Regions from separate parts of the Gardnerella nova genome, predicted to be linked through region 4. Evidence: riboswitches for the same ligand, from Rfam matches in the RefSeq annotation. Region 4 holds a riboswitch; each other region holds the start of a gene.
What was found. Region 4 has a riboswitch for thiamine pyrophosphate ahead of HXT56_RS02685 (hydantoinase/carbamoylase family amidase). Riboswitches for the same ligand answer to the same signal wherever they lie in the genome.
Positions count from the first base shown of each region.

Region 1: linked by a shared signal. The riboswitch ahead of thiM (hydroxyethylthiazole kinase) and the one ahead of HXT56_RS02685 (hydantoinase/carbamoylase family amidase) in region 4 are both predicted to bind thiamine pyrophosphate.
Region 2: linked by a shared signal. The riboswitch ahead of thiO (glycine oxidase ThiO) and the one ahead of HXT56_RS02685 (hydantoinase/carbamoylase family amidase) in region 4 are both predicted to bind thiamine pyrophosphate.
Region 3: linked by a shared signal. The riboswitch ahead of thiC (phosphomethylpyrimidine synthase ThiC) and the one ahead of HXT56_RS02685 (hydantoinase/carbamoylase family amidase) in region 4 are both predicted to bind thiamine pyrophosphate.

Region 1 covers NZ_CP058369.1:1,093,400-1,101,532, reverse strand. The annotation lists gene HXT56_RS04460 (hypothetical protein) at 1-2,187, shown strand, start outside; gene HXT56_RS04455 (bifunctional hydroxymethylpyrimidine kinase/phosphomethylpyrimidine kinase) at 2,822-4,555, shown strand; gene HXT56_RS04450 (hypothetical protein) at 5,192-5,380, opposite strand; gene thiM (hydroxyethylthiazole kinase) at 5,411-6,979, opposite strand; TPP riboswitch at 6,969-7,078, opposite strand; gene HXT56_RS04440 (hypothetical protein) at 7,389-7,568, opposite strand; gene HXT56_RS04435 (hypothetical protein) at 7,712-8,133, shown strand, end outside.
Region 2 covers NZ_CP058369.1:1,290,790-1,298,922, forward strand. The annotation lists gene HXT56_RS05055 (DnaJ C-terminal domain-containing protein) at 1-856, opposite strand, end outside; gene grpE (nucleotide exchange factor GrpE) at 1,027-1,767, opposite strand; gene dnaK (molecular chaperone DnaK) at 1,767-3,662, opposite strand; gene HXT56_RS05070 (HesA/MoeB/ThiF family protein) at 3,909-4,649, opposite strand; gene HXT56_RS05075 (thiazole synthase) at 4,646-5,470, opposite strand; gene thiS (sulfur carrier protein ThiS) at 5,509-5,715, opposite strand; gene thiO (glycine oxidase ThiO) at 5,782-6,852, opposite strand; TPP riboswitch at 6,844-6,948, opposite strand; gene HXT56_RS05090 (peptidase) at 7,326-8,133, opposite strand, start outside.
Region 3 covers NZ_CP058369.1:775,358-783,490, forward strand. The annotation lists gene HXT56_RS03235 (methionine ABC transporter ATP-binding protein) at 185-979, shown strand; gene HXT56_RS03240 (methionine ABC transporter permease) at 981-1,661, shown strand; TPP riboswitch at 1,721-1,823, shown strand; gene thiC (phosphomethylpyrimidine synthase ThiC) at 1,821-4,481, shown strand; gene HXT56_RS03250 (peptidylprolyl isomerase) at 4,877-5,413, opposite strand; gene HXT56_RS03255 (GA module) at 5,595-8,133, opposite strand, start outside.
Region 4 covers NZ_CP058369.1:629,903-638,035, forward strand. The annotation lists gene HXT56_RS02635 (type I restriction endonuclease subunit R) at 1-111, opposite strand, end outside; gene HXT56_RS02640 (restriction endonuclease subunit S) at 151-1,389, opposite strand; gene HXT56_RS02645 (type I restriction-modification system subunit M) at 1,386-3,032, opposite strand; gene HXT56_RS02650 (hypothetical protein) at 3,439-4,074, shown strand; gene HXT56_RS02655 (DNA-binding protein) at 4,239-5,012, shown strand; gene HXT56_RS02660 (DUF3800 domain-containing protein) at 5,047-5,805, shown strand; tRNA gene HXT56_RS02665 (tRNA-Gly) at 6,265-6,337, shown strand; tRNA gene HXT56_RS02670 (tRNA-Cys) at 6,366-6,436, shown strand; tRNA gene HXT56_RS02675 (tRNA-Val) at 6,466-6,537, shown strand; tRNA gene HXT56_RS02680 (tRNA-Val) at 6,578-6,650, shown strand; TPP riboswitch at 6,806-6,895, shown strand; gene HXT56_RS02685 (hydantoinase/carbamoylase family amidase) at 7,094-8,133, shown strand, end outside.

The sequences.
Region 1 (8,133 bases), 460 kb from region 4:
ACTGGTGAAAAATCAGGTAAAGTGCGTTCAAATGGTAAGGATCGTGACGCAGGTAACACAGTGGATCTTGCTAAACAAGAGGATGATGATAACGTCCTGCCAATGGAATTAGCAAAAGAAAAACCAAGTGAAGTGTGTAGGCCAGATAATGTTTCTGCAGACGCATGGTCTAAAGGTCAGCATCCTTCCGACTGCGTGTACTTCGGCGTAGCCATGCACAGGCGTATTGTGCAAGTGCACCCAATGCTGCTAAGCGGCGACGAAAAGCACGCAATCAAAACCGAATTACACAAAGAAAACGAAAGCGGAAACTGGATTAAAAGCGATAGCGAAGTCACGTCAAACGATGAAATAACGCTAAGCCCAGGCCAAGCAATGGTGACGTTCAAGGAAAACGACTACGATACTAGCCATAATCCACACGTATCTAAGCCGAACAACTTCCCTGAAGATAATTACGGAGGCCGAGCCGGGAATATACAAGACGTAGCCGTATTGACGCGCGGTTGGCGAAGCCGCATACTCGTGCCTCTTCCTAGAATCAAGCAGATTACGCGATTTGCTAGACTTCGTGTTTCTAAAAAATTTGACGATACTGATAAAGCAGCCGACTATTTGGTGACGTGGGATCCAAAGCATCCGTACGTTAATGATCGAAAAGACGACCCAGGATTTATGCTGTCTCCAGACGGAAAATCGCTGTTCTATCTATTCAACCTCGGCACTAAAGCGCCGTTTACGCTTAACGACCTGCAGTATGGAATTGTGCTGAAACCGAATACCGTAAGACTTGAAAAAGAGTGCGGTAAAGGTTACAACTTGTACGACTGCCAGCCGTCACTGCGCGAAGTAAAAGGTAGCGGCAAGGTTGATGGTGAGTATAAAGAAAACAATGTTATTGTTGGCCAAAACGGTTACAAGATGATTGAGAACAACTTCTACGTGTATACGCCGGACGGTGGCGGTGCTGGCGATACTGGCGGTGCTGGCGGAAGTGGCGATGCTGGTGGAGCTGGTGGTGCTGCTGGAGCTGCTAATAGTGCTGGTGGTAACGCCGCGCCTATCGGTGATAGTGAGCATAACACTTCGCACTTAACGGCATACGTAAACATTATCGACATGACTTCTGCTAATTGGAGAGGTGACGGTAAAGGCCTCAGTGGTGGCGGCGGTGACCATATTACTGGCGGCGAAGGCAAAACTTACGGAACTAACGATAGTATAGATGAAACCAGCTTCAAGGGCATAGCTGCATGGGGTAGCTCTGGAGCTATTGCAACAGGCAGAAACGACTTCCATATTACAAAGAACGATAAGGTGTTTGCGGCACCGCAAAGCACTCAGCTGATGACTCTAGGTGATAGCTGGGTGAATAAGACGCTGCTCAACACTCGCGGACGAAATAAAGATAAGTACAACGCGGAAGGTGACAGCACCGACGAAGCAGCAATGCGCGTATACGTAATACCTGTTGATAACGTTGGACCAACTGTTGCTGCAACTGCAGGATCGCTTCTCAGCGGTCACACGGATGCTAAGAATCCTTACGTTGTAGCAATGGATGAGAAGGACTACTCTAAGCTCACGGTTGAGGGTAATCCTTTGGAATACGACAAGGACGGAAAAGTTTCGAAGTCGGAAAGCAAGGATAAAAATAAGACTTTGTTTGCGGATGTTCACGACGACTACGATAGCTTCTCTAGACTCAGCGACCTTAGCTTGTACGCGTGCAAAGTTAATAAGATTGGCGGCGCAACTGATTTTGACAGCTGCAAGTCAATAATGAGCAATGGCTCCGTAGATGCTGCGGCGTTCAAGAAGCTAAAGACTGACGGTGACGGAGTTGAGTACGCTTTGTACGGACGTGCAAAAGATAAGTCCGATAATGAGAGCGACGGCTTTAGTGATAACAACGGTAAGGGTCGCTTAGTCGGCTACTTCAGCTTTGGATACTTAGTGCGTCCGGTTCCTCTGCCGTTCACGGGTGGCCAAGCTGCAATATGGTTCAGCTTCATGTTCGGCGTGCTGTTTGCGCTGTTCTTGGCATCCGGCGCGTTCGGAAGGCGCGGATGGCTTGGCTCGGTGCTTAGCGGTTATGGATTTGGCTCGCTCACAGACAGCAAGCACTGCGACGCTTCGGTTGAAGCGCTTCGAAGCGGCAAGCTGCTCAAGTGGCTTCGACTGTGATGAATAAGTTGTGCTTTGACCGAGCTTGAAATCCCAATGATTTCAAGCTCCTTCAAAGCGCTCGTGCGAGCGTTTTCACGCTTTTGTGGAACATTCTCCGGAAAATTCCTGGCGTTTGCGCGACGACCTGCCTGAGCGCTGCGATTTAGCGCGCGAAGGCAACTCGGAGCGGAAACTCGCTTAAGTTGGAAGTCCGGGGGACTTCCAACGCGAGTTTCGTAGCGAGCGCGTCGCAATCCGCGCGAGCTTTTCGGCTGTTTTTTGGAACATTTGCGGGAAAAACTCCGGCATTTGTTGCTGAATTTGCGTAATTGTGGAACATTCTCCGGAAAATTCCCGGCGTTTGTTGTTGTTTTGGCTGTTTTTTGGAACATTTGCGGGAGATTTTCCGGGTTTTGTAGCTACTTTCGCGCTTTTTTGGAACATTTTCCGGAGAAAAATCTCCCGCAAATGTTCCATAAAAGCCAATGCTCGCGCTCTATGCGCTCGCAATCTGCTACTCCACTAAGTAGTGTGTGAACGATATAGTCGAATTATGGTTCGGAGTGCGCAATGCTGCGATAATCGCCAAGCAAAACGCTGAGATTACATCCGCAAGAACCTGATCTAGATAGTGCTAGCGAAGGGAAACATCATGACAACAATTGCACAAACAAACGCTGATAGCAACGTAGCAAACGCAAATACAAACGAAACTACACGCGCAACTAAACCCGCAACTTTCTCAACCCCACGAGAAAACTCGTTACCGCAGCTCGGTGACCCAATCATTCCGCGCGTGCTCTCCATTGCCGGCACGGACCCAACTGGCGGCGCCGGCATCCAAGCCGATCTCAAATCAATCATGGCATCCCACGGCTTCGGCATGTGCGTAACCACCAATCTGGTCGCTCAAAACACGTGCGGCGTGCGCGAAGTCTACACTCCGCCAACCTCATTCCTACGCGCACAACTCGAAGCCGTATTCGACGACGTACAAATTGACGCTGTTAAACTCGGCATGCTCGGCGACAAACCATATATCGAACTCGTGCGCGACTGGCTCGCGTCGCACCCTGTGCCGGTTATCGTGCTCGACCCGGTGATGGTAGCCACTTCTGGCGACCGTCTACTCGAACAATCAGCCGAGGAAACATTGCGCGAATTTGCAGCAAAAGCGGATATTATTACCCCAAATATTCCCGAACTTGCCGTATTGTGCGAGCAGCAGCCGGCCACCAACTTTGCTGAAGCGTGCGCGCAGGCTCGCCGCTGGGCTGCCGACAACAACACCGTGGTAATCGTGAAAGGCGGACACTTAACCGGTACGGACGCTGGAAACACGGCGGTATTCCCGGACGGCACCGAAATTCACGTGCCTTCTCCACGCGTCGACACCGCCACGACTCACGGAACTGGCTGCTCGCTGTCGTCGTCGCTGGCAGCTCGCGTCGGTTTGGCGCTTCGCGAAGGTAAAAAACTCGAGGATCACGCAACCGTTGCGGAGGCGTTGGCTTGGACCACGCATTGGCTTAACGAGGCGATTGCGCACGGTGAAGATTTGCACGTTGGGAAGGGCCATGGTCCGGTGAATCACGCGGCGCGTCAGTATAGGATGGAGCTTGATTCTTCGGCAACTCCTTGGGAGTTTATGAAGGTTGACGTGCGAGAGTTGGACGGTACGAATCCGCAAACTTGCGTTGCGCCTGCGCGCACTGAGGCTCGTAAGCCGTGGATTGCTGCGGCTGGACCGTGGACTGAGGCGTTGTGGAAGGCGAGTGCTGACGTCGATAACAACATTGTGCGCATGCCGTTCGTTCAGGCGCTTGGCGACGGTTCTCTTGACGAGGATTTGTTCGACTTTTATCTGAACCAGGATGCGGAATATTTGAAGCGCTACTCTAGGGCTTTGGCGGCTTGTGGAGCCAAAGCGCACGATGACAAGGCGCGCGTGCACTGGTCGTCTAGCTCCGCGGAGTGTATTGAGGCTGAGTCTGAGCTGCATCGCGGCTGGTTTAAGAAGACGGGTCAGCCGATGCGACCGGTGTGCTCGCCTGTGACGCTGGCTTACGTGAATCACTTGCTCGCTTCGACGTTGGGCGAGGATTATGTGGTGGCGGTTGCCAGCGTGCTTCCGTGCTACTGGCTGTATGAGGAAGTTGGTCACGTGCTCGCTGAGGCGCTTAAGCCAGGAAATCCGTACTATGAGTGGATTGAGATGTATTCTTCGGAAGGTTTCGACGCGTGCGTTCGTACGGCAATTGAGTGCGTAGAGCAGGCTTTTGAGGAGGCGTCGCCGAAGCAGCGCGTGCTTGCGGCGCAGGCGTATATGACATCGTGCGTGTACGAGTACGATTTCTTTAATCAAGCTCATCGAGCATTGCGTTAATGCTCCGAGTTGCTTTCGCGCGCTTTGACCGAGCTTGAAATCCCAATGATTTCAAGCTCGGTCAAAGCGCTGCGCGAGCGTTGGCTGTTTTTGTAACATTCTCCGGAGTTTTTCCCGCAAATGTTCCATAATTACGCAAATTCAGCAACAAATGCCGGAGAAAAAACTCCCGCAAATGTTCCATAAATTGACCAAAACGCTCGCGCGGATTGCGACGCGCTCGCTACGAAACTCGCGTTGGAAGTCCCCCGGACTTCCAACTTAAGCGAGTTTCCGCTCCGAGTTGCCTTCGCGCGCTACGCTCAAAGTGCGAAAGCAGGTCGTCGCGCTGTGCGAACGTCACCGTTTTTTTCGTTACTCGTGCAGTTTGCATGCAGCGTGAGTGTCTCTTAATCCTGTTTTTCGGACCCGCGTGCAGTCGGAGTACTGCGCGAGTGTCTCTTAATCCTGTTCTTCGGACCCGCGTGCAGTCGTAGTACTGCGCGAGTGTCTCATTTTGCTTGTTTTGGGACACTGGTGCAGTCGGAGTGCTGCGTTAGGGTCTCTTAATCACGTTCTTCGGACACGCGCGCAGATCGCGTGCTGCGTTAGGGTCTCTTAATCACGTTCTTCGGACCCGCGTGCAGTTGGCAGCACTCACAAAACACAGCCAAATTCCCAATGAACAACCACACTAATCTGCCCTGCCTTCGTCAATCGAGACGAAGGCAGACCTCGCTTGCGTTGAAAGCACACCGTGCTTTCAACTTGAGCAAGCTCACGCTCCGAGTTGCCTTCGCGCGCTAAATCGCAGCGCTCAAGCAGGTCGTCGCGCAACTGTTCCACAAAAGCGCTCGCACTACAAGCAATCGCGCTTTACTCAGCAATCGCGCGCTTAAGCTCGCGCGCAACTTTAGCCGCATCCTCAGCGCACATAAGCGCCGACACAGTGCACACGCCGTCAATCTCAAGACCTCGAATAGGGAACACTGTGTTCTCGTGAATTCCGCCAATTGCCAACGTTTTCACGCCCATCGTGTGCGCAACTTTCGCAACCTCATTCACGCCCTCAACTCCCAGTGGCGGCACATCGTGCGCTTTCGTATGCGTTTCAAAAGCAGCGCCAATACCAATCACATCCGGCAGAGGTACGTCACTTTCCTTGCACTCGCGGTACGCTTTCTCCATCAAATCCGGGCGCGCGCACGAAAGCCCCACCATCCACTCAGCCGGCATCGCCTTTCGCGCCTCAACAAACGGCGTATCCTTCTGCCCAATATGCAAGTTAAAACCAAGCCGAGCCGCGCAATCAACATGATCGTCAATAAACACGGGCACATCGCCGTGTCCGGAATCAATAAGCGCGTGACGCAACTTCTTAGCCTTAGCCGCAATCTCAGCGTCGTCGGAATACTTGTCGCGCAACTGCACAACCGTAACGCCGCCCTCAATCGACTCCACGGCCACTTCTTCTTCCGGACGATTTCCCATGCGCGGATCCGTAACCAAGTACAGCGTCCAATCCACAGGTTCCACAGTAAACTCAATATTAGTAAGCTCAAGCATGTCGTCTACGCTCAGCGTTGAAAGCGCGTCCATCCACAGCGTGCGGAATGTGCCGGGAGCCGTGGTTTGGCGGGCGGCCCAAGTTCCAGCGGCGGCGGCGTGCACGTGCGCAGCAACAGTTGCGGCGAGCGGGCGCTCCGGGTTTGCTCCAACGTACGCTGCAACCAACGCTCCCAAAGCGCAACCGGTTCCAACGACTTTAGTCATAGCTGCGTGGCCGCCTGTTACGCGAGCCAAGCAGCCGTGACCGTAAATCGCATCCTTTTCGCCGGAAACTGCCACTACTGAGCCGTACTTTTTAGCCAATTCGCGCGCGGCCTGAAGCGCGTCGTTCACGCTATCGTGTGAATCAACGCCCTTGCCGTTGCTTTCCTTGCCGGCGAGCGCCATGATTTCGGAAGCGTTCGCGCGAATTACGGTAGGGTGGTGCTTAACGATTTCGTGGATAAAGCGCGTGCGTGGGGCGAGCGCCGGCACGCCAATGCCAACCGGGTCAAGCACCCATGGGGTATCGGCTTTTTCGCAGCCTTCAACGGCGGCGCGCATGTATTCGGAAGTTTCCGGCTGGTGGAATGTGCCGACGTTGATGAGCACGCCGGTGGCGATTTGGGTGAGTTCGCGCGCTTCTTCCGGGTCGGTGACCATAATCGGTGAGGCTCCTGCGGCGAGCAGCGCGTTGGCGGTGATGTCTTGCACGATTACGTTCGTGATGCAGTGGGTGAGTGGCTGCGTTGCGCGCACGCGTTCGACGCATTGGCGCACGTCGGCAAGGAACATGCGGCGGCGGGCGCGCGCGGAGAAGCAGGTGTCGACTTTGGTTGCGTTGGTTGCGTTTGCTTCGTTGCAGTTATTGGTTTCTGGGGCGTTATCTTTTGTCATAATGTTTCCCTTCGCTAGCACTATCTAGATCAGGTTCTGCGGATGTAATCTCAGCGCCGTCCGCGATTTTGCGGCGATTGCGCACTCCGAACCATCCTTCGACTATATCTTTTGTTCGTGACTTACTTTCTTCTGCGCTGCGATTTAGCGTGCGTTAGTTTCTTTACAACGCTGTATAGGGACTGTCGCTTTTTGGGGAGATTTCGTTAGTTTCTTTACAACGTTGTATAGTGACTGTCACTTTTTAGGGAGATTTCGTTAGTTTCTTTACAACGTTGTAAAGGGACTGTCGTTTTTTGGCGAGATTCCGTTATTTTCTGTACAGCGCTGTAAAGGGACTGTCGCTTTTATGGAACATTTGCCGGAGAATTCCCGGCGTTTGCGCGACGACCTGCCTGAGCGCTGCGATTTAGCGCGCGAAGGCAACTCGGAGCGGAAACTCGCTTAAGTTGGAAGTCCGGGGGACTTCCAACGCGAGTTTCGTAGCGAGCGCGTCGCAATCCGCGCGAGCGTTTTGGTCAATTTTTGGAACATTTGCGGGAGTTTTTTCTCCGGCAAATGTTGCTGGATTTGCGTAATTATGGAACATTTGCGGGAGATTTCCCGGCGTTTGAACGTATCTACAAAAAGTGCGCCGCATTTTTGCAATTTCTTCTACAGATTTTCCCTTTCCGATGTGTAAGTATGAGTATGGTAAAAAATAAGTGATTAAAGTTACGAAAGCGAGATAACATGACGAACGATTCCGCGCTAAAGCAACAAACCCCACTCACCAATCACGAATATGCCTCGCGCACTGCAATCCGCGCAATTGCAATAGTCGCGTCCGTTTATGGCATGGCGGCTTCCTGGGAAGGTTGGATGTCGCTTACATATTTCACTAACCTTTCCAATCTCGCGGTGTGCGTAGCTATGGTTGGCTCGTTTGCGTTGGATTCCGTCGCTTTTGCGCGCGCCCGCAGTTCCGCAACTTCCGCAGCCCAAGCCTCTGCGACTCAAGCCGACGCCTGGTTCGATACAAAATCCAACGCCTGGTACGTTTTCAAATTCATGGTGACTATTGCCATTGCCGTCACCTTTACGCTGTACCTTTGCTTCCTCGCTCCAACGAATAAGCTCGGCTTCGTTGGCGCGTACATGAATAACGGCTGCAG
Region 2 (8,133 bases), 660 kb from region 4:
GCTCTCCGTCTACGTTGGAAAGCGTAATTTTCGCACCATGTACTGCTTCACTGAGGGTGAGCGGCAAATTGGTAACTACATCGTAGTCACACAACGTAAAACGGTCGGACGGTTCTACGTGCACTTGCAGGTACATGTCTCCCGCTTCCCCGCCAAACTTGCCCGGCTTACCTTTTGCTTTCAAACGAATTTTTTGACCGTTTTTTACTCCGGCTGGAATATGCGTTTTGAAGCTTTCTCCGCCTGAACGTAACGAAACGGTTGCACCTTTGAAAGATTGCTTAAAAGTGAGCGTAATTGGCGTAGTGATGTCGTCGCCTCGCTCAGGAGTGTTCGCTTGCTGAGCGTCGGCATACCCACCTTCGAAACCGCCTGCACTCTGGTATCCGTTTGGGAATCCTCCCGAGAATCCGGAGCTTTGTGGTTGTCCGGCAGCGCCAAACATAGAGAAGATATCACTCATATTTGGCCCTGCTCCGCTGGATGTAAAGCGAATACGCGAACCTTTTCCGCCCATTCCACCCATTCCGGAGCCGCCGTTAAACATGGAGAAGATATCGGAGAAGCTCGACGCATCGAAGCCGCCCGCACCTCCAGCACCTCCAGCGAAACGAGCGCCACCGGCACCAAATTGGCGAATCGCATCGTAACGTTGGCGAGTTTGTTTATCTTTGAGCACGTCGTAAGCTTCAGAAACGTCCTTAAACTTTTCTTCGGCTTCCTTTGTTTTATTCAAATCCGGATGATATTTGCGAGCTAATTTGCGATAGGCCTTAGTAATAGTCGCTTCGTCAGCGTCTTTGGAGACACCGAGAACTTTGTAAAAATCCTTAGCTAACCATTCATTTTCAGCCATGTGTGCCTCCTTCCTGTACCAGCACATTGGCATACGAGCTTAACGTTGCGCCGCTGAACTATAGTGCGGCATAATACAACCTACTCGTGCCGCAGGTTTAAGCAGCACGAGTAAGTTTCGTAAGTAGTTTGTTTACAAGCTTTACAAGATTCAGATTAAAGCTAGGTAAATCAGGCGTTGTTTGGAGATGCAACCACCACGCGGGCTGCGCGAATAACACGCTCACCAATGCGATACCCCGCTTCAACTACTGCATCCACGGTTTCTTTCGTGGCGTCAGGGTCTGGGCGGTGCAAAATTGCATCGTGCTTTGTTGGGTCGAAGTCTTCGCCTTTTACACCAAACTTTTCCACGCCAAATCTTGCAAAAGCCTTGTCAATCTTGGTTGCTACAGCCTTGAACGAGTCATCCATTTCGCTATGTTCTCGAATGCGATCAATATCATCCAATGCCGGCAACAGTGCGTCAAGAACATCGATTACGCCTTGCTCGCGGAATCGAGTTTGTTCTTTTACTGAACGCTTGCGGAAATTGATAAATTCTGCACGTTCGCGCTGTAACGCTTCTAAATATTCCGCCGCTTCTTTTTTGGCTTTGCCAAGAGGAGTCAAGGAATCTTCTTCGGCATTATGCGCATCGCTGGAATCATTCTTTTCTTGCGACTTAAGCGAGCTGGATTCACCATTGCTTGCTGAAGATTTTTCAGACTCAGCATCTGCGCTAGCGGCTGCGTCGTGAGCTTCCGCACTTTTCACTTCATGCGTTGCATTTGCAGGCTCAGCAGCTGAATCTGTGCTGGCAGAATCTGCCGAATCTCCGGCAGCCGAAGAGTTGTCTTCAAAGCTGCTGTTTTTAAGAGATTCGGCATTATCCATGCCGCTCAAGTAGTCGTTGGCGTTAAACTCGGACATTACTTGTTGTCCTTATCGTCCTTGTCGTCGTCCACCACTTCGGCGTCAACTACGTCATCATCCTTAGCTGCAGATTCAGCGCCCTGAGCGCCGGCACCTGCCGCAGCACCCTGAGCACCAGCACCTTGAGCGCCAGCACCATTCTGGGCGTACAACTGCTGACCAATCTTCTGAGCAGCCGTCATCAATTCGCTCTGAGCAGACTTAATCTTCTCAACGTCGTCACCCTTCAAAGCTTCCTTCAAAGCGTTCACCTTGTCGGTAACTTCCTTGGAGATTTCGTCAGAAATCTTGTCTTTATTGTCGTTTACGAGCTTCTCAGTTTGGTAAGCGAAGGATTCAGCCTGGTTGCGAACTTCAGCTTCTTCCTTACGCTTCTTGTCTTCAGCTTCGTGAGCTTCAGCTTCCTTCACCATGCGATCGATTTCGTCCTTTGGAAGGCCGGAACCGCCGGTAATAGTCATGGACTGTTCCTTACCAGTACCCTTATCCTTGGCGGAAACGTGCACAATGCCGTTAGCGTCAATATCGAAGGTGACTTCAATCTGTGGGACGCCACGAGGAGCTGGAGCAATACCAGTTAATTCAAAGGTGCCAAGAGGCTTGTTGTCGCGAGCAAACTCACGTTCGCCTTGGTAAACCTGAATCAACACGGACGGCTGATTGTCTTCAGCAGTGGAGAAGACTTCCGAGCGCTTCGTTGGAATAGCAGTATTGCGATCGATGAGCTTCGTCATAATGCCGCCCTTGGTTTCAATACCCAAGGAAAGTGGAGTTACGTCGATAAGCAAAACATCCTTGCGGTCGCCCTTAATAACGCCCGACTGCACAGCTGCACCAACAGCCACAACTTCATCCGGGTTCACGGACTGGTTAGCTTCCTTGCCACCGGTAAGTTCCTTTACCAAATCCTTCACAGCTGGCATACGAGTAGAACCACCAACAAGTACCACGTGATCAATCTGGCTTACAGAGATGCCTGCGTCAGAAAGAACGTTGTTAAATGGCGTACGGCAGCGACCGAGCAAGTCGGAAGTCATTTCCTCAAAGTGAGCACGAGTCAAAGTCTCGTCCAAATGCACTGGAGTGCCATCAGGAGTCATTGCCAAGTACTGCATAGAAATCGAGGTAGAAGTAGAAGAGCTAAGCTCCTTCTTCGCCTGCTCAGCAGCTTCCTTCAAGCGCTGCAAAGCAATCTTATCCTTGCTTAAATCAACGCCATACTTGTTCTTAACTTCGCCAACAAGCCAGTCGATAATCTTCTGATCCCAGTCGTCACCACCCAAGTGATTGTCGCCGTTAGTTGCCTGCACCTGAATCGTGGAGAAACCGTCGTCGTCCTTACCAATCTCAAGCAAAGACACGTCGAAAGTACCGCCACCCAAGTCGAATACCAAAATGCGCTCGTCTTCCTTGCCTTTTTCAAGACCGTAAGCCAAAGCTGCAGCAGTTGGTTCGTTAATAATACGAAGTACGTTCAAGCCTGCAATCTTACCTGCGTCCTTAGTTGCCTGACGCTGAGCATCGTTGAAGTATGCTGGGCAGGTAATAACGGCGTCGGTTACTGGCTCACCCAAGTAAGCTTCAGCATCGCGCTTCAACTTCATCAAAACCTGCGCGGAAATCTCCTGTGGGGTCCACTTCTTTCCGTCGATTTCAACAGTCCAATCAGTGCCCATGTGGCGCTTTACAGAGCTAATCGTGCGGTCGACGTTTGTTACGGCCTGGCGCTTAGCAACTTCACCAACCAAGATTTCGCCAGACTTGCTGAATGCCACCACAGATGGCGTGGTACGTGCGCCTTCAGCGTTTACGATAACAGTTGGGCTGCCACCTTCAAGAGTAGCAATGCAAGAGTTAGTTGTACCCAAATCAATACCTACTGCGCGTCCCATAATTTCTCCTTAACTCAGTATTGCACGCTTTGTGCAATCACGTTTCCTTCAAGTTATGTAGTTCGTAAGCCTAGCTTTTATTAGCTTCCGCATTGGAAACTAGGTAAAGCATCAGCTTTTTTGCTTTCCAAAACTTGAGCCTACTACACTCAACTTATAAAAGTCAACTTTTATTCCCAAAAATTACAAAAAACTTTATACAACCAGACTCAAGTTTTGTAAAAAAAGCAAGAGGTAAGGAAAAATTCACGCACTGAACTTAAAATGACGCAAAGAATTATTAAGTGCATTGTAACGCGCCAAAACTCCAATAAGCGGATTACCAATGCCAGTTATAAGCTTAATTACTTCAGTCGCCATCATTGCACCCACAATAGCTGCCGTCGCGCCCAATACTGCCGATTTTGGCACAGTTTCTTTCGGAGGAGGGCAAGGATACAAGTCGCGCAAGCAAGGCCCTTTTCCCGGCACAAAAACGCTTATCTGTCCTTCATAATAAAGCACCGAACCGTACACTTCCGGCGTTCCTGCACTCCACGCGGCATCCGCAATCAAAAAACGAGTATCAAAATTATCACAACCGTCAATTATTACGTCGTGATTTTTTACAAGTTGGCTTGCGTTATTTTTATTAAACCTTGAAATAAGGTTGATTTTCAACCCAGGAGACAATGCTTGCAAACGTTGTTTAGCGCACTGCGCTTTAGATTTGCCGCACTGATTGACAGTATATAAAGTTTGCCTTTGCAAGTTGGAAATTTCTACAACGTCGTCGTCACAAATCGTGATTTCACCAACTCCGGCAGCAGCGAGCGAAAGTAGGCACGGAGAACCAAGCCCTCCGGCCCCAACCATGCAAATTTTCGCATCACGCAGTAATTTCTGATGTTCCGCCGTAAAGCCCGGCAGGAGCAAGTGGCGAGAAGTGCGTTCCGTCTCAAGCTCCTGCACATCGCTATACGAATCGTTGCAAAACGTATTGTTCACAGTACAGAATCCGCCCAAGCGCGGCCTTCAACAGGCGAAGAAGCAAGCGCGTGATTTCGCATTGGAATACGTCCAGCGTCGTGAGCAAGCTTGCCGGCAATCACAGCTGCAGCCATTGCGCGACCCATAGTTACAGGGTCCGGGCAGCGAGTTACAGCGCTTGCAAGAAGCACGCCGGAGCAGCCGATTTCAAAAGCTTTAACAACGTCGGAAGCTGTGCCAACGCCGGCATCCAAAATCACAGGAACGCCAGCTTCCTTGCATTCGCGCACGATCAACTCAATATTTCGAGGGTTCAAAATACCAAGGCCGGTTCCAATTGGAGCGCCGCCAGGCATCACAGCCTTCACACCAAGCGAAACCAAACGACGAGCCACAATCGGGTCGTCATTCGTGTAGCACAGTACGTCAAAGCCTTCCTCAACCAGCTTTTCTGCAGCAAGCAACACTTCGCGAGTATCTGGAAGCAAAGTATCGTCGTCTGCAATAACTTCGAGCTTGATCCAGTCGGTTCCAAGAGATTCACGAGCCATTTTTGCCGTGAGCACAGCGTCATGCGCTGTCTTGCATCCTGCAGTATTTGGCAAAACGTTAATATTATGGCGCTGAAGCATTCCGTAAATATCTACGCCAGTCTTTGCGTGACGACGCAAAGCAACAGTTGCCACTTCCGCACCCGAAGCTACAAGCGTCTTTTCCATAATGTCAATGCTCGTCATGCCGCCAGTGCCAAGCAAAAGCCTTGAGTGTAAAGTTTTGCCGCAAAGCTGCCAAGTATCGACACTTTCTTCTGCATTATTTTCAGAATTATTTTCTGCCATTTTAAGCCTTTTATTTAAAATTTAATATTTTGTAAACGTCAGCCGCCTTGAACTGCGCTGAGAATCTCAATTTGATTACCATCGCAGATCACAGTCGACGCCCACTGATTGCGTGAAAGCACATCGTCGCCAATTGCAACAGCTATGCCAGGACCAGCGTCAGAACCGTAACGCTGAGCAATAAGCTCAGAAACAGTTAGCCCATCTTGAACTTCAATAGTTTCACCATTGACGACGATTTGCATAATTCAACCTTTATTAACGTCTATTAAAATTGCGTTACTAGAAACGTTTACTAGAAACTTGCGTAACTAGAAGCGAGCAGGATCGCAGCTTTCCAAGAAGCCCTTTTCCTTCTCAGTCAACTCTTGCTCAAGCACAAGCTTTGTAGTCAAAGAAGAACCCAAAGCGGTGAGCAAAATACCGTGACGGAAGTAGCCAGTGGAAATCGTAGTATGCGTCTTAGGATCAATACCAATGAACGGCAAATCGTCTGGAGTTCCAGGGCGGCCGCCAGCGGTAACCTCAGTAATCGAGCATTCCTGAATGCCAGGAAGCACGCTTGCAGCATCGCGAAGCAAGTCGAGCACGCCGCCAACCTTTGGAATATCGCGGTCGTCTTCGCGAGAAGTAGCGCCGAGCACAAGCTCGCCTGTTTCCTTAGCGCGAGGGACCAAATAAACTGGACGGTCATGCACAAAACCACGAACCACAGAGCTCAAAATTGGGCGCAGAGGCTCTGGAATAGTCATGCGAATCATATCGCCCCACACAGCGCGAAGCTTAAGCTGCGGAAGCATATCCTTAGCACCCAAGCCGGATGCCAAAACTGTGTCCGGTCCTAAATCATCTGGAGTCGAAGCGCGACGCTCAATAACAACACCGCGCTTTTCAAGTGCATCAATCATAGCTGCAGTGAAAAGACGAGGATTGATTTGATGGTCGTCCGGCACGCTTACAGCGCCAGCAATAGTTGGCGAAAGAGCAGGCTCAATTTCACGAAGCTTACTAACAGAAATATGCTCAGCTCTACGGCCGTAACGATGCTGCAAGTTTAGCAACTCGTTTACGTGCTCGTTATCTGCAGCGTCGCCGCCAATTACGTAAGAGCCGCACTCTAAGTAGCCGGTTGGCTTATCGGTGTACTTTGCAACCGAATCAACCAATTCCTTATACATGGTTGCAGACTCGAACATAAGTGGATACAACGCTTCTTGCTGATATTGCATTTCTGCGGTAGGCGCCAACATGCCGGCAGCATGGTGAGAAGCACCCGAAACTGGATCCGGATCAATAATACTGACTTTTACGCCAGCTTCCGTAAGTCTCCACGCTGTTGCTAAACCGATAATACCTGCACCAATAATACGAATATTTCGCATATATACTCCTTCCCTACGGCGGCATTACCCGCATCAGGTTTCCGGTCGGCTTCCGCCCTCTCAGCCTGTATAGAACAAGCTCCCGGGAGCATAGTTTGTGTTTCAAACTATGCACTTACAGCAAAATATTGCGGCCTTTTACAGCACTTTCACGCACGTATGCATACTTGCTTTGAAAATAGCCAGCAATTTTCGCGAATTTAATTTTGTAAATTTATATCACGCAGCTGCAAAATGGAAACGACATTGCTGACTTTTCACATCGCAACTAATGCAAAATTTTAACACTTTTATGAAGAACAGGCGCTAATTATCATAAAAAATAGGGCTTTATTTGTTTAATTTCGTATTAATTACGTTTAATTACCTACCACACTAATTACACTAATAAAAAACGTGCCGGCGTGAACTCATGGGAGAAAGTTCACACCAGCACGTTGGCTGCAATGTTAATTACATAAAGTAACTAACGCTTATTTGCGATTCTTGCGACGTCGCACTACGAAACCTGCAATACCTAATCCAGCAAGGGTCGCAGCAAGACCTGCGAATGCCGAGATGTTTGCACCGGTATCCGCAATCTTGCCACCGTTAGACTTTCCTTCGTTGCCAGCAAGCCGCTTTGACAGAGCATCCTTTGCGTTTCGCAAAGCGTTAAGTGCTTCGTCAACCTGAGCTTGTGTGGCGTTAGGGTCAGAAAGCACCTGCTTAGCGTGGTCGAGCGCGTTCTGGTAGTTCTTGGCTTCCGGCGTATTAGCAACAGTGACATACGAATGCGTGTATGCATTTTCGCCGTTGCCGATAGTGCTCACGGAATTATCTACTTCAACCTTCAGAGCAGATTTGTCAACGGTTTCTACTCTTCCAACGGTGCTTGTTCCGAACCCATTAGCAGAACCGTTATTATAGACGCCGCTATAGCTGCCGCCACTATAATTGCCGCCACCGTTATAATTGCCGTAGCCATTTTCGTTCGCGTCACTATCGTCGCCAAAGTCACCCAAATCACCAAGGCCGTCGAAGTCAAAATCGTCACCACTGTTGTAGTTGTCAATAATTCGCTGCCTTGCTTCCTTAAGCTTTCGCAACGCATCATCAACCTGCTTTTGGGTAGCCTTCGGATCGTTCAGCACGCGCTTAGCTTCAGTCAATGCACTCTTGTACGCCGCCAAGTCCGGATTTTCTTCGCCGTCTAAACCAATAGATACTAACGCACCATTGAATTCTGGCGAAGCTGTGAAGGATCCATCCTTGTCATATTCCTTCTGCAGCTCTTCCTTA
Region 3 (8,133 bases), 150 kb from region 4:
CACTTACCTTGTAGCCATTAATGCCGCATCGTGTATACCTTGCGGCATTATTTTATAGGCGCACATTAAGTTATGTCGTATTGCACAGTTTGGATTCAGCGTTAAGTTCAACGTTGATTCAGCGTTGACGTGTAGTATACGTAACATATACATCGTCGAGGAAGCATATCTGTTAAGGAACAGCATGATTCAGATTGAACATCTTCATAAAAGCTACGGCAAAGGTAGCGACGCACATGAAGCATTACACGACATTAATCTCACCATTGAGCCGGGCGAAGTATTTGGTATTCTCGGCTCTTCAGGCGCGGGAAAATCTTCATTAGTGCGTTGCATGAATCTGCTTGAACGACCTACTTCCGGCAGCATTGTGATTGATGGCAAAGATATTACCGGAGTAAAAGATCGTGAACTTGCTCAGGTGCGTGCCAATATTGGCATGATTTTCCAAAACTTTAGTCTTTTCCAGCAGCGTACAGTATTGCAAAACGTCACATTTCCACTTGAGCTTAACCATGTTGACAAGGCGGAACGTGAAAAGCGCGCACACTATTTGCTTGATTTAGTTGGTTTGAAGGATCTCGCCAACCGCTACCCAATCCAACTTTCCGGCGGTCAGCAGCAGCGTGTTGCTATCGCTCGAGCATTAGCCAACAATCCGTCAATTATGCTGTGTGATGAAGCAACTAGCGCACTTGACTCCACTACTACTGCGCAAATCCTCGACTTATTGCGCCGAATTAACCGTGAGCTTAACGTAACGCTAGTTATTATTACGCACTCTCTTGCTGTAGCTCGAAATATTTGCGATCGCGTCGCGATGATTGACGGCGGTCATATTGTGGAGTTAGGCGATACCACAGAATTATTTGCGAATCCACAAAGTGATATTTTGCGCACGCTTATTGCAGACGAAAAGCAAGAAAATCATCGTAAAAAGCCTGCTGCTGCTCATACGCTTACGAATGAGGTGAAATAATATGTTGGAAGCTGTTACACAATTTACGAGCGAATACGGTGATTTGCTGGTTGAAGGCGTGCTCGATACTTTAGTTATGACTTCAATCGCAACAGTGTTGGCATACGTTATTGGCCTTCCTATTGGCGTGTTGCTGATTACTTCCGGCAAGAAAGGTATTTGCCCAAATGCGCCGTTGAATGCTGTTCTTGGTTGGATAGTTAATATTGTGCGTTCGATACCATTTATTATTTTGCTCGTAGCTTTAATTCCGTTCACTCGCCTGATTGTTGGCACTTCCCTTGGTGTTCCGGGTGCTATTGTGCCGCTGGTTGTTACCGCTGCCCCATTCGTTGCTCGTATTGTCGAACAGTCGTTGGCAGAAGTTGACGGAAGCTTAATTGAGGCCGCACAAAGCTTTGGCGCTAGTAAATTGCAGATTGTGCGCAAAGTATTGTTGTGGGAAGCGTTACCTTCGCTTATTCGTGGAGCTGCTCTTACCTTTATTACGCTTTTTGGTTTCTCCGCAATGGCTGGAACCGTAGGCGCAGGCGGTCTTGGCGATATTGCTATTCGTTACGGCTACCAGCGTTACCAGTACGATGTAATGGCTGTGGCCGTGGTACTCTGCATTATTCTCGTGCAAATCGTGCAAAGTTTGGGAGATTTTATTTCCAGCTACATTAATCACCACGAGCGCTGAATTTCACAACATACCGTAACTTGTTAAGGTCATATAATCGTGTAAACTAGCCAACGATTCATTTTTTGCAGGGGAGCTTTCGTAAGAAGGCTGAGATAGGCGAAAACCTGACCCTTAGAACCTGTTAGTTAATACAACGTAGGGAGCAATGATTCTCATATGACCTCGAATTATCCGTATGCCTCGATGCGTGACCAATTCAATATAAACGCCTGCTTTATTGCAGACCCACAAGCTTGTAATAATCGACCACTTACAGATATTGTTGACGACGCTTTACGCGCTGGAGCGACACTTGTTCGCCTGCATTGCAACAATGAAAACGCTAAGGAAATTACAACTATTGCTCGCGATATCGCTCAAATTATTGAAGATAACAATAAGTGCGATTCCGTAACGTTTGTTATTGACGAGCGAGTTGACGTTGCTTGGCAAGCTAGAAATCAAAGTATCAAAGTTGACGGCATTCACCTTGCCCAAAGCGATATGGAACCTCGAGAAGCACGTGCTTTGCTTGGAGAGGACGCTATTATTGGCTTGTCTGTTGAAACCGAAAGTTTAGTCAAAGTTATTAATGAGCTTCCGGATGGTTGCATTGATTATATTTGCGTAACTGCCATGCACAATCCTGAAGAAGGATGCGAAAATACTACTGCCTCCTACGAATTGGAAGCAAATCATACTACGCTTGACGAAGCAAAAATTAATACGATTTGCTCTGCGAGTGATTTTCCGGTTTTGGTTGGTGGCAAAACGCAACTTGACGATGTGTCTATGATCGCAGGAACTAAAGCTGCGGGCTTCTTCGTTTCCGAGCCGCTTTATGCTTCAGAAACACCAGAATCCACTATGCGTGAATTTGTTGAACGTTGGAAAGCTGTACGGGGTGAAGTAAAACATGGTTACGCTAAACGCGTAATCGTAGCGGAAAATACAGAAGAAAAGTCTTCAAAACCATCTGAAGAAAAGAAGCCGACGTTTATTAACGCTAAAGAAGCAAAAGATGCAGCAAAATTAGCTAAGCAACAACGTGTTGATATTGCGGCTCGCGGTTGCACTCAGCGAGACAAGGCGCATATTCGCAAAACAACTCCTGTTCATTTTGAATACGAGTACGGTTCCTACGATTTGGAGGTTCCGTACACGGAAATTAAGCTTTCGGATACTCCAGGCGTGGGACCTAACCCGCCTTTTAAGGACTACAATACGGAAGGTCCAAAGTGCGATCCTAAAGAAGGTTTAGCTCCACTTCGTCTCGATTGGATTCGCGACCGCGGTGATGTTGTAGAGTATGAAGGACGCAGGCGTAATCTCCAAGACGATGGCAAGCGCGCTATTAAGCGCGGTAAGGCTTCTAAGGAATGGCGTGGTCGCACGCATAAGCCAATGAAGGGTGCGGATCATCCGATTACGCAAATGTGGTACGCTCGCCACGGAATCGTAACTCCAGAAATGCAATATGTTGCTACTCGCGAAAATTGTGACGTGGAGCTGGTTCGCGAAGAAGTTGCAGCCGGACGCGCTGTAATTCCTTGCAATATTAACCATCCGGAAGCTGAACCTATGATTATTGGTTCTCGCTTCTTAACGAAGCTCAACGCAAACATGGGCAATTCTGCTGTTACGTCGTCTATCGACGAAGAAGTAGAAAAGCTTACGTGGGCCACGAAGTGGGGTGCTGATACCGTGATGGATCTTTCCACCGGTAACGATATTCACACGACTCGCGAATGGATTTTACGTAACTCCCCTGTGCCAATTGGAACCGTACCAATGTACCAGGCTTTGGAAAAGGTTGAGGATGATGCTTCTAAGCTTAGCTGGGAGCTGTTCCGAGACACGGTTATTGAGCAGTGCGAGCAGGGCGTTGACTACATGACTATTCACGCTGGCGTGCTACTTCGCTACGTGCCGCTTACCGCAAACCGCGTAACAGGTATTGTGTCACGCGGCGGCTCGATTATGGCAGAGTGGTGCCTACAGCATCATCAAGAAAGTTTCCTTTACACGCACTTTGAAGAGTTATGCGAGATTTTCGCAAAGTATGATGTTGCTTTCTCTTTGGGTGACGGTTTGCGTCCAGGTAGCTTGGCTGATGCTAACGACGCAGCTCAGCTTTCCGAGCTTATGACGCTTGGCGAGCTTACGAAGATTGCTTGGCAACATGATGTGCAAGTAATGATTGAAGGTCCAGGACACGTGCCATTCGACACTGTGCGCATGAATATTGAGATGGAAAAGGCGATTTGCCAGAACGCTCCATTCTATACGCTTGGTCCTTTAACTACCGATACTGCCCCGGGCTATGATCATATTACTTCCGCAATTGGCGGCGTAGAGATTGCACGCTACGGTACTGCAATGCTTTGCTACGTAACTCCTAAAGAGCATTTGGGATTGCCGAATAAGGATGACGTGAAGCAGGGCGTGATTGCGTATAAGATTGCTTGCCACGCGGCTGATCTTGCTAAGCATCATCCGCATGCTATGGATCGCGATAACGCTATTAGTAAGGCGCGCTTTGAGTTCCGTTGGTTAGATCAGTTTAACTTAAGCTACGATCCGGATACTGCAATCGCATTCCACGACGAAACGCTTCCTGCAGAGCCTGCAAAAATGGCGCACTTCTGCTCGATGTGCGGACCAAAGTTCTGCTCCATGGCTATTTCTCAGAATATTCGTAAGCGTTTTGGCGGCGCCGCTCAACAGGAACAGCTTGTTGAGGAAGCGCGTAGCCAGGCAATTGCCGACGGTATGAAAGAGATGAGCAAGAAGTTCCAGGAATCTGGTTCGTCGTTGTACCAAAGCGTGAAAGAGTAGCGCGTGTGATTGCGTAGCGTGGGCGCTTGCGTGTGTGCAGAATCGTAAGTGCGGAATCGTAAGTGCGGAATCGCAAGCTCAAAACGCATATATGCGAAGTAACGCAATCGCGATTTAATAAATAATACTTGCAACAAATAATAATCGAAGAAGGTTAATTTAGATAAAGCGAGTTCTGTAGTAAATGTTCGTTTACTGCAAAACTCGCTTTTTTATTTACTACTAAACCGTTACTTTCTTTACACGACTGTAAAGTTTCTATCGCTATTTGGCGAGATTCCGACAATTTCTATACACCGTCGTAAATAAATTGTCGGTTTTACGCAAAAATCCGATATTTTCTTTACACAAGAGTAACGAAAATATCGGATTGTAATAAAGGCAGCGTTTAAGATTCACAAAACTTCAACAGAAATAATGCCAACAGGCTCAAGAGGAGCATCAGAGCGATCTGTTGCAACCGACTCGAGCTTATCTACCACAGCTTTCGACTCATCGTCCGCAACCTCGCCGAAAATCGTGTGATGACCGTCAAGCCAAGGAGTTGGAACGGTTGTGATGAAGAACTGCGAGCCGTTAGTGCCATGCAAAAGACCGTCACGGCCGCGACGCTTACCAGCATTCGCCATAGCTAGCAAATAAGGCTTATTAAACTTTAGTGACGGATCAATCTCATCGTCAAACTCGTAGCCAGGTCCGCCAGTTCCATTACCAAGCGGGCAGCCGCCCTGAATCATGAAGTCCTTAATAATGCGGTGGAATGTAAGACCATCGTAAAATGGCTCATGAGAAGGCTTTCCTCTAAATGGGTCGATCCATTCGCGCTCACCGGTGGCGAGGCCAACGAAATTCTTTACTGTTTCAGGCGCTTTGGTATCAAACAGGTTGATTTTAATATCGCCTTCAGAAGTATGCATAATAACTGTAGTCATATTCGTAATTTTCCCATACGTTAGCGACTACTCTAAACGCTTGAGTTGAAACGCTTGAGTCCGTTTTTAGATATAAAAATGCCCTCACCTACTGGAGTAAATATAAAGGCGAGGGCATGACTTAATTTATTAGCTAATCTGCTTAAGCTCAGTGATTAGTTAAGCAGATTAGCTACATAGCTTACTTGCTGCAGTGGCGGGAGGTTCCGCGGCGCTTGCTCACGAAGAGTGCAGCACCAGCAGCAGCTATTGTTGCAGCAAACGTACTCAACGCAGACACTGCGCTACCAGTATTACTAAGCTGAGCAACTTTACCACTCTTCAGCACCTGAGCGCGCACAGAAGCACGAACCTGAGCCGCATGAGCTTGAGCATCCGCAAGATTCTTACGGGCATCCGCAAGCTTACGCTTAGCAGCATCAACCTGAGCCTGAGTTGCATTATGATCAGCCGCAACCTTCTTAGCCTCAGCCAAAGCAGAGTCAAGAGCCGCCTGAGCCGCAGCAACCTGAGCATCAGCCTGCTTTACAGCAGGATTATTCTCAACTGCAGCAGTCACAGCAGCGTTATTGTTAGCAGCAGCGTTAGCACCAGCGTTACCAGCGTTTGCACCAGCGTTACCAGCGTTCGCAGCGTTGTTAGCACCAGCATTACCGGCATTTGCACCAGCGTTATTAGCGTTCGCAGTGTTGTTAGCACCAGCATTACCAGCGTTTGCAGCGTTGTTAGAACCAGCGTTACCGGAATTTACACCAGCATTACCAGCGTTTGCAGACTGCGAATCAGACTCAGCACCCTGAATCTGAAGGTTCAACTCACCCTTATCTACAGTAGTAGGCGCATTATCATTCACACCAAACCCAAGCGAAGTATCACCCTCATGACCACTACCAGCAACACCAGAGTTATTCGTGCCAGTATTACTCGTACCAGCGTTACTCGTACCAGTAGAACCGAAACCAAAGTCACCAGAACCAGGAACCGTACCAGGAACAACACTAGAACCACCAGGCACAGCACCGGTTCCAGCATTACCGGTTCCGGTTTCAGAACCAGTGTTACCAGTTCCAGTGTTGCCGTCGCCAGCATACTCGTCACCACTCAAACCATTAGCTTGAAGAATATTACGCTTAGCCTCACGAAGCTTAGACAAAGCAGCATTCACCTGAGCCTGAGTTGCATTAGGATCAGCAAGCACACGACGAGCCTCAGAAAGCGCCGCATTATACGCATCCTTATGAGGAGCATCTGCAACAAGATACGATCCACGAGCACGGAAAGCAACATCGTCGCTAACCTCCGACTGCAAGTGAGACTTATCAACAGTAGCAGAATCATGCAAATCCTTCTGAGCATTCTTCAAATCCTCAGCAGCCTGATTCACCTGATCCTGAGTTGCATTCGGATCCTTATTCACTTCGTTAGCGTGATCCAAAGCGTGATCATAAGCCTGCTTCTTATCCGAAGGAGCATTATTATAATCATCCGACTTCTTCACATTAGGCTCATTGCCAATTTCCTTTTGCAAACCACTCTTATCAACAGAAGGAGTTGGAGCTGGCTTCAAATCATGCTCAGCCTTCTTCAAATCCTCAGCAGCCTGATTCACCTGATCTTGAGTTGCATTCGGATTATTGTTCACTTCGTTAGCGTGATCCAAAGCGTGATCATAAGCCTGCTTCTTATCCGAAGGAGCATTATTGTACTCATCCGAATTCTTCACATTAGGCTCGTTGCCAATTTCCTTTTGCAAACCACTCTTATCAACTGAAGGAGTTGGAGCCGGCTTCAAATCATTCTCAGCCTTCTTCAAATCCTCAGTAGCCTGATTTACCTGATCCTGAGTTGCATTCGGATTATTGTTCACTTCGTTAGCGTGATCCAAAGCGTGATCATAAGCCTGCTTCTTATCCGAAGGAGCATTATTATAATCATCCGACTTCTTCACATCACCACTACCATTAATACCCTGCTGCAAGTGAGACTTATCAACAGAAGGCGCTGGCGTTGGAGCATGGCCGTCAAGAGCCGCTTCAGCTGCCTTAAGCTTTGCAAGAGCATCATCCAAAGCCTTCTGCTTATTATCCTTGGTGTCCAATGTGATTTCACCGTAGTTAGGTGTAGTACCATCAGCGCTAGGAGTAGTCAAATTCTTGATAAGATCCTGAGCATCCTTAAGAGCCTTATCAAACGCAGTCTTCTTATCCGTAGTAGTAGCATACGTATACTTATCTGAGTTCTTAACATTGCTGTCCTTATCAATCTCATCTTGCAACGGCTTGGTGTCAACGCCATCCAAAGCAAGGCGAGCCTTAATAAGCTTGTCAAGAGCGTCGTCAACAGCCTGCTGAGCAGTTGCTTCCTCTTCAGCACTCATCTTCTTGGCACCAGGATTCTTAGTATCTTCAGCAGTCTTCAAAGCTGTTTCAGCCTCGCTCAAAGCTGTATCGAACGCAGCCTTCTTTTCTGCAGAAGAAGTGTTGTAAACAGAATTGCCTGGAGTCTTAGGATCGGTTTCGCTTGGCTTGTAGGTCTTATCGGACTTAATCTCAGCAGCGAGAGCATCAGTCTTAAGACCAGCACTCTTAGCATCAGGATTGATAGCGCGCATTGCCTTAAGAAGGTCATTGTACAGCTCATTAACCTGATCCGCATTCTTGGCGTCGCCATCGGCCTTATCAAGAACATCCTTAGCAGCTTTGTAAGCGGCGTCAAACGCA
Region 4 (8,133 bases):
AATGAACTCTTCTTCGAGTTGCGCTTCGCTTTGATAGCTGGCGTTTGTGCTTACTTTCGGAGTAAACGTAGACATTACTGTACTATCTTGATCTTCTAATATGATTTTCATTTTGCTTCCTTCTTTCTTGCTCTTACTCACATTTTTCGATTACGCGCGCTTGAAGTTCAGGAGTTGATCTCGATAGTACTCGTATTGCTTGCGTCGAGCTTCGATTTCTGCAGGCAAACCTTGAGTTAAATCATTGCACAATGCGTCAAAACGATTAAGAATTTGTACGATTTGGCGCTGCACTTCTAGAGGAGGCACTGGGATTTCAAGTTTTCTTAATCTAGGCATGTCAACACTAGCAAAACTAGCAGCATTCACATTACGCTTGCACCATTCATCAATAATAAAGAAGTAATAAAACACATACTTCATATCCAAATCAAAACCTAACGATTCACGTTTTGAAAAAAATGTGAATCGTTGATTCGCAAGCGAATCAACAATTACTAAAGCATGCTCGCCAATAGTAGCCGTAGTGGCCAAAATTATTGAATTAGCAGGGAAAAGTTTACCGCCTTTAACCGCTGACCTTGTAACATGCTGGATAGAATCAGACAAAACGCGACCATGCGCTCTAATATCATCCATTCTAAACCATGGAACAGTTCCATCAGTCCAAAACTCACTATTACTCTTAGACGGCGTATATCCATTCTTAATAACAAACAATTCTTCCAAAGAATAATACTCCACACCATTCGGGCAGTAGCGTGAGATAAGCGAATGTAGGGGATTATTATCGTTGAAGGTGAGTAAGGTATCTCGATAGTACTCGTATTGCTTTTTACGAGCTGTAAGCTCTGCTGTAAGCTCTGCTGTAAGCTCTGCTGTAAGCTCTGTAAACGTATCTAAAATCCGCACAATCTCCGATTGAACCTCAAGCGGCGGCACTGGAATTTCAAAATCTTCTGTTACATGTAAAGAAATTTGAGGCAACGATCCCATTCCAGAAGCTGCATCACGAAAATATTGAATGTTATTTTTTAACAGATAATATAAGAATTTTACGCTAATCGGATTATTTGAAGTATAAGCCCACATCTCATTTTTGAAGGTAAATGGTTTATCATAATAAACAGCATCAATAACACCTCGAGATTGCACTAAAACTGCTGGAACTCTCGTAATATTTGCTTTAGGTATGTCTGATTCATGAGCATTAATAACAGTTTTACCACCAGCAAATATCCTAACTTCACCATCTTCAGAAGCTATTTCTTTCATCTTACTTGCAGTAATCGGCGTACCTTTAATGCGAAGATATGTATCCTTAACCTTCTTATACTCCACACCATTCAGGCAAAGCTCAGCGATTAATTCCTCAAGTTTGCTAGTCATTGAGCCACCTCGCGATTATCAGAGTTAACGCTGCCAGCTTCAATCTCGCTTACAATCTTCTCAATCTGTTCACGCAACTCTTGCTCGCGATCGCAAATCGTTTTTAATTGCGCGTTAAGTTCTGTAATATTAATCTTTTCTCGAGTATCTTCTGCTTCAACGTATGTGGAAACCGAAAGATTGTATTTATTTGATTTAACTTCTTCTAAAGATGCAACGTGTGCAATATGCTCCACATCTTGCCTAGAAGTATACCACTTAACAATTTGCTCAATGTTCTCGTCCGAAAGCTTGTTGCTATTCGTCGACTTCACAAATTCTTGGCTGGCATCAACAAATAATATAGAAGTGTCGTTTTGCTTGTTTTTGCGCAAAACCATAATGCACGTAGCAATCGAAGTACCAAAAAACAAGTTGCTTGGAAGTTGAATAACGCAATCAACAAAATCATGCTCAACTAAATATTGGCGAATCTTCTGCTCAGCTCCGCCACGGTACATAATTCCTGGGAAGCAAACAATAGCAGCTGAACCTTTTGGAGATAAATGCGCTAAGCAGTGCATTATAAAAGCCATGTCTGCTTTGCTTTTTGGAGCAAGCACACCTGCTGGAGAAAAACGAGGATCGTTAATCATTACAGGATTAGAATCTCCCTCCCAACTTGTGGAATAAGGAGGATTAGAAACAATCAAATCAAATATAAAATCATTTTCATCTTTAACCTGATCATTATCGTTGTCTCTTGCAAACTGCTGATTAATTAAAGTGTCACCAAGAGTAATGCTAAATTTTGAAAAGTTTATGCCGTGTAAAAACATGTTCATACGGCACAAGTTGTAGATAGTAACATTCTTTTCTTGACCACAGAACTTATATGAAATATTTTCAATGCCAAGCACGGTCTTAGCTTTTAGTAGCAAAGATCCGGATCCGCACGCAGGATCGTACACGCCGTTAACTTGCGTTTTTCCAACTGTTCCAAGCTTTGTAAGAAGCATAGAAACTTCAGCAGGCGTAAAATATTCACCTCCGGACTTTCCGGCGTTAGAAGCATACATGCCCATCAAATATTCATACGCATCACCAAAAGTCTCAATAACGTTATTTTGCAAGTTTCCAAGTTGCATGTTTGCAATAACTTGTAACAATTGCACAAAACGTTTGTTTCTTTCTTCAAGAGTATTGCCAAGCTTAATATTGTTTACGTCGTAATCTGAAAATAGTCCAACAAAATCTCCATTTGATTTAGAACCTTGAGATGATTGTTCAATACTTTTAAAAACATGGTTTAGTGTAATATTCAAATTAGCATTACGTGGAGCATTTTTTGTTACATTGCAAAACAGTTCGCTAGGAAGCATAAAGAAGCCTTTTGCGTTAATCATCTCTTCTCTAAGGATTTCTGCTTCTTCGTCGCTAAGTTTTGCGTAATCAAAGTTAGGATCGCCGTTCCCCTCTTCTGCGGCTCTATGTTCATCTTCATTAATAAAATTGCATAAATCTTCAGAAATATAACGATAAAACATTGTGCAAAGAACATAAGTTTTGAAATCCCATCCATCAACGGAACCTCGCAAATCGTCGGCAATCTTCCAAATCGTGCGATGTAATTCCGCACGTTCTTCTTCTTTGCGAGTGTCCATTAGCGTGACTCCTTATGTTAAAACTTATGCAACATAAAATAATATAGGTAATTTGAAATATAAGCTACACTTGTTGCGCTTAATTATTTGATGCATTATTTATGCCAATCGCAGTGTGCGCTGCAGATTTGACTGAGTCTCTTGACGTTCGCGAGCGACAAGCAGGATTAAACAAGCTCTCGGAACTGCTTACTGAATACAACTCGCAAAATAAAGAATAGAGAATCATACCTTTTGCTAAAATTTAAGAACATTAACATTGGAGAGTTTGGGGGGAAATCTAATGGTTGACATAAGTGTACCTACACCTACAGTTGAAGTTTCTAGCAGTGCACATCCGTGGAGCACGATATATACACTATCTAAATCGTGTAATAGTTCACTATGGCTTTTAACTGGCGGACTTATGGTTCAGTTACATGCAATAATGAATGGAATTACAGCACGTCCTACTTTGGATGCTGATTTATTGATTGATGTAATTTCTAATAAGGATAACGTTCGTAAAGTTTATAATACTCTAAACAATCTAGGATTTGCATTACAAACTGGCTTAACTGGATACGCAACTAGATTAAGGAATCACAATAATGATGTTGTTGATGTGTTAATAGCTGATCATACTCCAAAAAAGTTATTCGGCTTTTTAAATATCTTTAATATTCCACTTTTATCCATGCCAGGCGGAGCTCAAGCAATAGAACGAAGTATGCTTGTAAAACTTATTGATAGGCATGAAAATAATGAAGCAATGCTAAGAATTCCAGATTTGCTTGGAGCACTAATATTGAAGAGCGCTGCTTATAATGCAGATAATATGGGGGACAGGGAAAAGCATTTGTATGATGCAGCGCTAATAGCATCTTTAATAGATGATCCAGATTTTGAAGCTAAACGATTGCACAGTAAAAATGATTATAAAAGATTAAGATTTCTAAAATCAAAACTTACTAAAGATTCAATATACTGGGACACTCTAGATGCTGAGCATAAGCTAAATGGCTTAGACGCACTTGAAATTCTCACAGAACACGCTATATAACATTTAAAGTTGTTTTTATATAGACGTTTCACTGTATTTGAATATGTCCAAATTAAGTCTTTCAAGCATTGCCAGCGTATAGGCCAATAATTTATCTTGAAAACATCGCAGCTGTACGTATCAAAACTGTTTCCTTAACACAACAATTTTGATACACTTGCTTTATGTCTATTTTTGTGAATGATACTCTTCTTACGCGTGAGGAAGCTGCAGCAAAGCTAGCAGTTAGCACTCAAAGAGTTAGCGCATTATGCTCTAATCGTTTACTAACAACATACGCATTTGGAAGTAGGAAGATCTTAATTTCACTTGATTCCGTAAATCGTTATAAACAACAAAACTCTAAAAGCGGTAGGGCATACGCTCCGTCATTAGCTTTTGCTGCATTATTTATGCTTAGCGGTTGTGACGTTTCGTGGATCAATCGGCAGCAGAAATATCGTATAGAAACATATTTGCGCTCAATTACTCCACAAGATCTGGTTAATCGTTCCAGAAATCGCGCGAAAACAATGGAATATTGGTGCAGAAAATCACGTTTAGCAGAACTTTCGAATCACTTAATACTTTCTGCAGCAACCGGAAATATGCACTCACAATTCCAACTTACGCAAACTGACAAAATAGAAGGATATGTAAGCAGTAACAATCTAGGGGATTTAATAAATAAATTTCATCTTAAAAATAAAGAAGATGGCGTAGAAAGTTCAATAATTAACGTTAAACTTCGCGTTATTGAAGATTCTAAAGTTTTCGATTTTATTCGCCAAAATTCGTCTTCACACATTACTGAAGGCACACAAGAATCATCGGCAAAATCCTTTATGCCAATAGCAGTGTGCGCTACAGATTTGGCTGAGTCTCTTGACGTTCGCGAGCGCCAAGCAGGATTAAACAAGCTCTCGGAACTGCTTACAAAATACAATCTCTCAAAATAAAATGTTATATGACAAAAAAGTTGGGAAGTAGGACATGAAGAAAAATGCTTTTGGCGATTATATTGTTTTTGTCGACGAAAGTGGTGACCAAAGTCTTGTTAGCATAGACAAACAGTATCCTGTGTTTGTTTTGTCTTTTTGTATCTTTGAAAAGAAGCATTATGTGGAACATGTTGTGCCAGAGATTCTTAAATTAAAGTTTGATTTTTTCGGTTCAAATATTCCTATACTGCATGAGCGTGAGATTCGAAAAAGAATTGGAGTTTTTAATATTCTTATGGAAGATACTGTAAGAAATGAATTCTTCAATAGATTAAATCAAATAATTGAATCATCTAATTTTACGATTGTTTCAACAGTGATCGATAAGAATAAATATTCTCATTATGATGCTCCTAAAAATCCTTATGTTATTGGCATGAATTTTGGCATTGAGCGCATTTTTTATGAATTGCAGGAACGTAATCAAGTTGGTAAAACAATTCCTATCATTTTTGAAAGTCGTGGTAAGAAAGAGGATTCTAATCTTGAAAAGGCTTTTAATAGCTTTATAGATTCTTCTAATATTTGCGGCATTAAAGGAATGTTTGATTTTAATTGCATAAGTAAATCTGCTAATTTGCAAGGTCTTCAGTTAGCTGATCTAGTTGCTAGACCTATTGGCATACGTTATTTGCATCCTACGCAATCTAATAGAGCGTATGACATATTGATAAATAAAATCAGGAGGTCTAGAGATGGAGAAATTAAAGGTTATGGAGTAAAAGTTTATCCAGAAAAGGAACCTTATTGATTAAGCGAGAATAAAAAGCAAAAAGCTCTAGGCATGATGCCTAGAGCTTTCGCCGACCGAGTACTCCCAATCCATTTGTTCCATCATTGTATCATATATAATCTTATTTACTAAATTATTTAATTTAAAAAAATTAATACATAATGTAGGGTAATCAGAAAGAGTCCGTAAAGCTAAGCTGGTGAATATTCGTGGGCATAAGCCAAGTTCTTCAACACCGCTAAAAACTCAGCTAACCAACTGAAAAAGTAACAGTAGTAAGCAAAACATTGTTACTAACTCAGTCAACCAACTGAGAAAGTAATGGTAATAAGCAAAACATGTCAGAAACAAACCGCCATCCAGCGCGCAAACAGCACCAAACGACACGCCAAAATAGGCGAGGGCTTGCATTTGAGAATATTTCGGGTATAGTAGTTACTCGTGCTTCGGCGCTGACATAGTTAGCAAGAAAGCATTGCGGACATAGCTTAGTTGGTAAAGCGCAACCTTGCCAAGGTTGAGACCGCGGGTTCGAGTCCCGTTGTCCGCTCTAGGTCCGATGAGTTATTCGACCTTACGGTGGGTTAGCCAAGCGGTTAGGCAGCGGCCTGCAAAGCCGTATAGATGAGTTCGACTCTCGTACCCACCTCGATTAAGCGGTAAGCTTAATACACAACCGGGCGGTTGGCGCAGTGGTAGCGCACTTCCCTGACACGGAAGGGGTCACAAGTTCGAACCTTGTATCGCCCACTCGAAAGGATTGCCTTTCACGCATAATTAAAAAGATTTTGGGTGATTGGCGCAGCGGCTAGCGCACTTCCTTCACACGGAAGGGGTCATAGGTTCGATTCCTATATCACCCACAATAGGCACGCAGTGTTAGTAGCACTGCGTTTTTTTGTTTTTAAATAGCAATCACCCATTCTTTGGCCTATAACCACATTCTTTCACAAAAACACACATAAAGATGTTCATTTTGCGTTCGTTTAATATCGTGCTATACTCATCCACGTACAAGTGAAAATTGCAGGGGTACTGGCAACAGTTGAGAAACACCCTTTGAACCTGTTTTGTTAAGACATGCGTAGGGAGCAATTACAGTAAGTGATTTCTTTCTATCACGAATTTTCGTGATATCGTAAGTTGCGGCAAAGTGGCGGCAATTACACAAGTATCTACTAAAAAAACAAAACAAAAACAAAACAAAATACAAACACAAATACAAAACGAAATATATTACTCAATATCACTTTGGGTAAAAGTTTTGGGTAAAAATACTGCACCACTTAAGGAGGAAAACTGCGCAATGATAGATAGCAGCATTAGTGCTGAAAATATCGAATCTGCTATAAGTTGGCTCGCAGGATTCACAGAAAAGCCAGGGGAGCCAGGAGTTACACGCCCGCTTTACACTAAATCTTGGAAACAGGCGCTTTTTGCTCTCAGTCAACGTTTTGAAAAACTTGGCATGACCGTGGAATTTGATTCAGTAGGTAACTTAATTGCCACTGTTAAAGGAAGCGAAAAGCCTGAAAGCGTAATAGCGTGTGGATCACATATCGATACTGTTTCAAGAGGCGGTCGTTTTGACGGCCAACTCGGCATCGTTGCAGCTTACCTAGCAGTGAAAAATTTGCTTACTCGATACGGAAAGCCAAAGAAAAGTCTTCGCATTATTTGCTTAGCAGAAGAAGAAGGTTCACGTTTCCCTTACGTTTTTTGGGGATCCAAAAACTTTTTCGGACTCGCTAAAAAAGAGGATGTAGAGCATATTTGTGACAGCAACGGCGTTCCTTTTGAAACCGCGATGCGCGAAGCTGGATTCAACTATCAAACTACCGAGCCTCAATTTGCAAATCTTGAAGCGTGGATCGAACTTCATATTGAGCAAGGACCAACGCTTTACAGCAATCATGAGGATCTCGGCATTATCACTAGCATTGCAGGTCAGCATCGTTGGGATATTCACCTTAAGGGTGTGCAAAACCATGCTGGAACAACTATGATGCGTTACAGGCACGATGCCGTAGATTGCATGTCTCACATCGTTGCCAAAAATCTTGACAAAGCAAAAGAAGCGGGAGACCCTCTCGTACTCACCTTTGGCCGCATCAACGTGATTCCAAATCAGGTAAACATCGTTCCAGGCGAAGTCACATTTTCAATGAACTGCCGTCACACTGACAAAGCTTTTCTTGATCAATTCCTTCAAGAGCTTGATGAAGATATTCACCAGACTGCTGAGTCTTATGGCATTACGGCAACAATTGATAAATGGATGTCTGACGATCCTACACCTTTGCACAACGATATTATTCAGCTACTCACCAACCAAGCAGAAAAGAA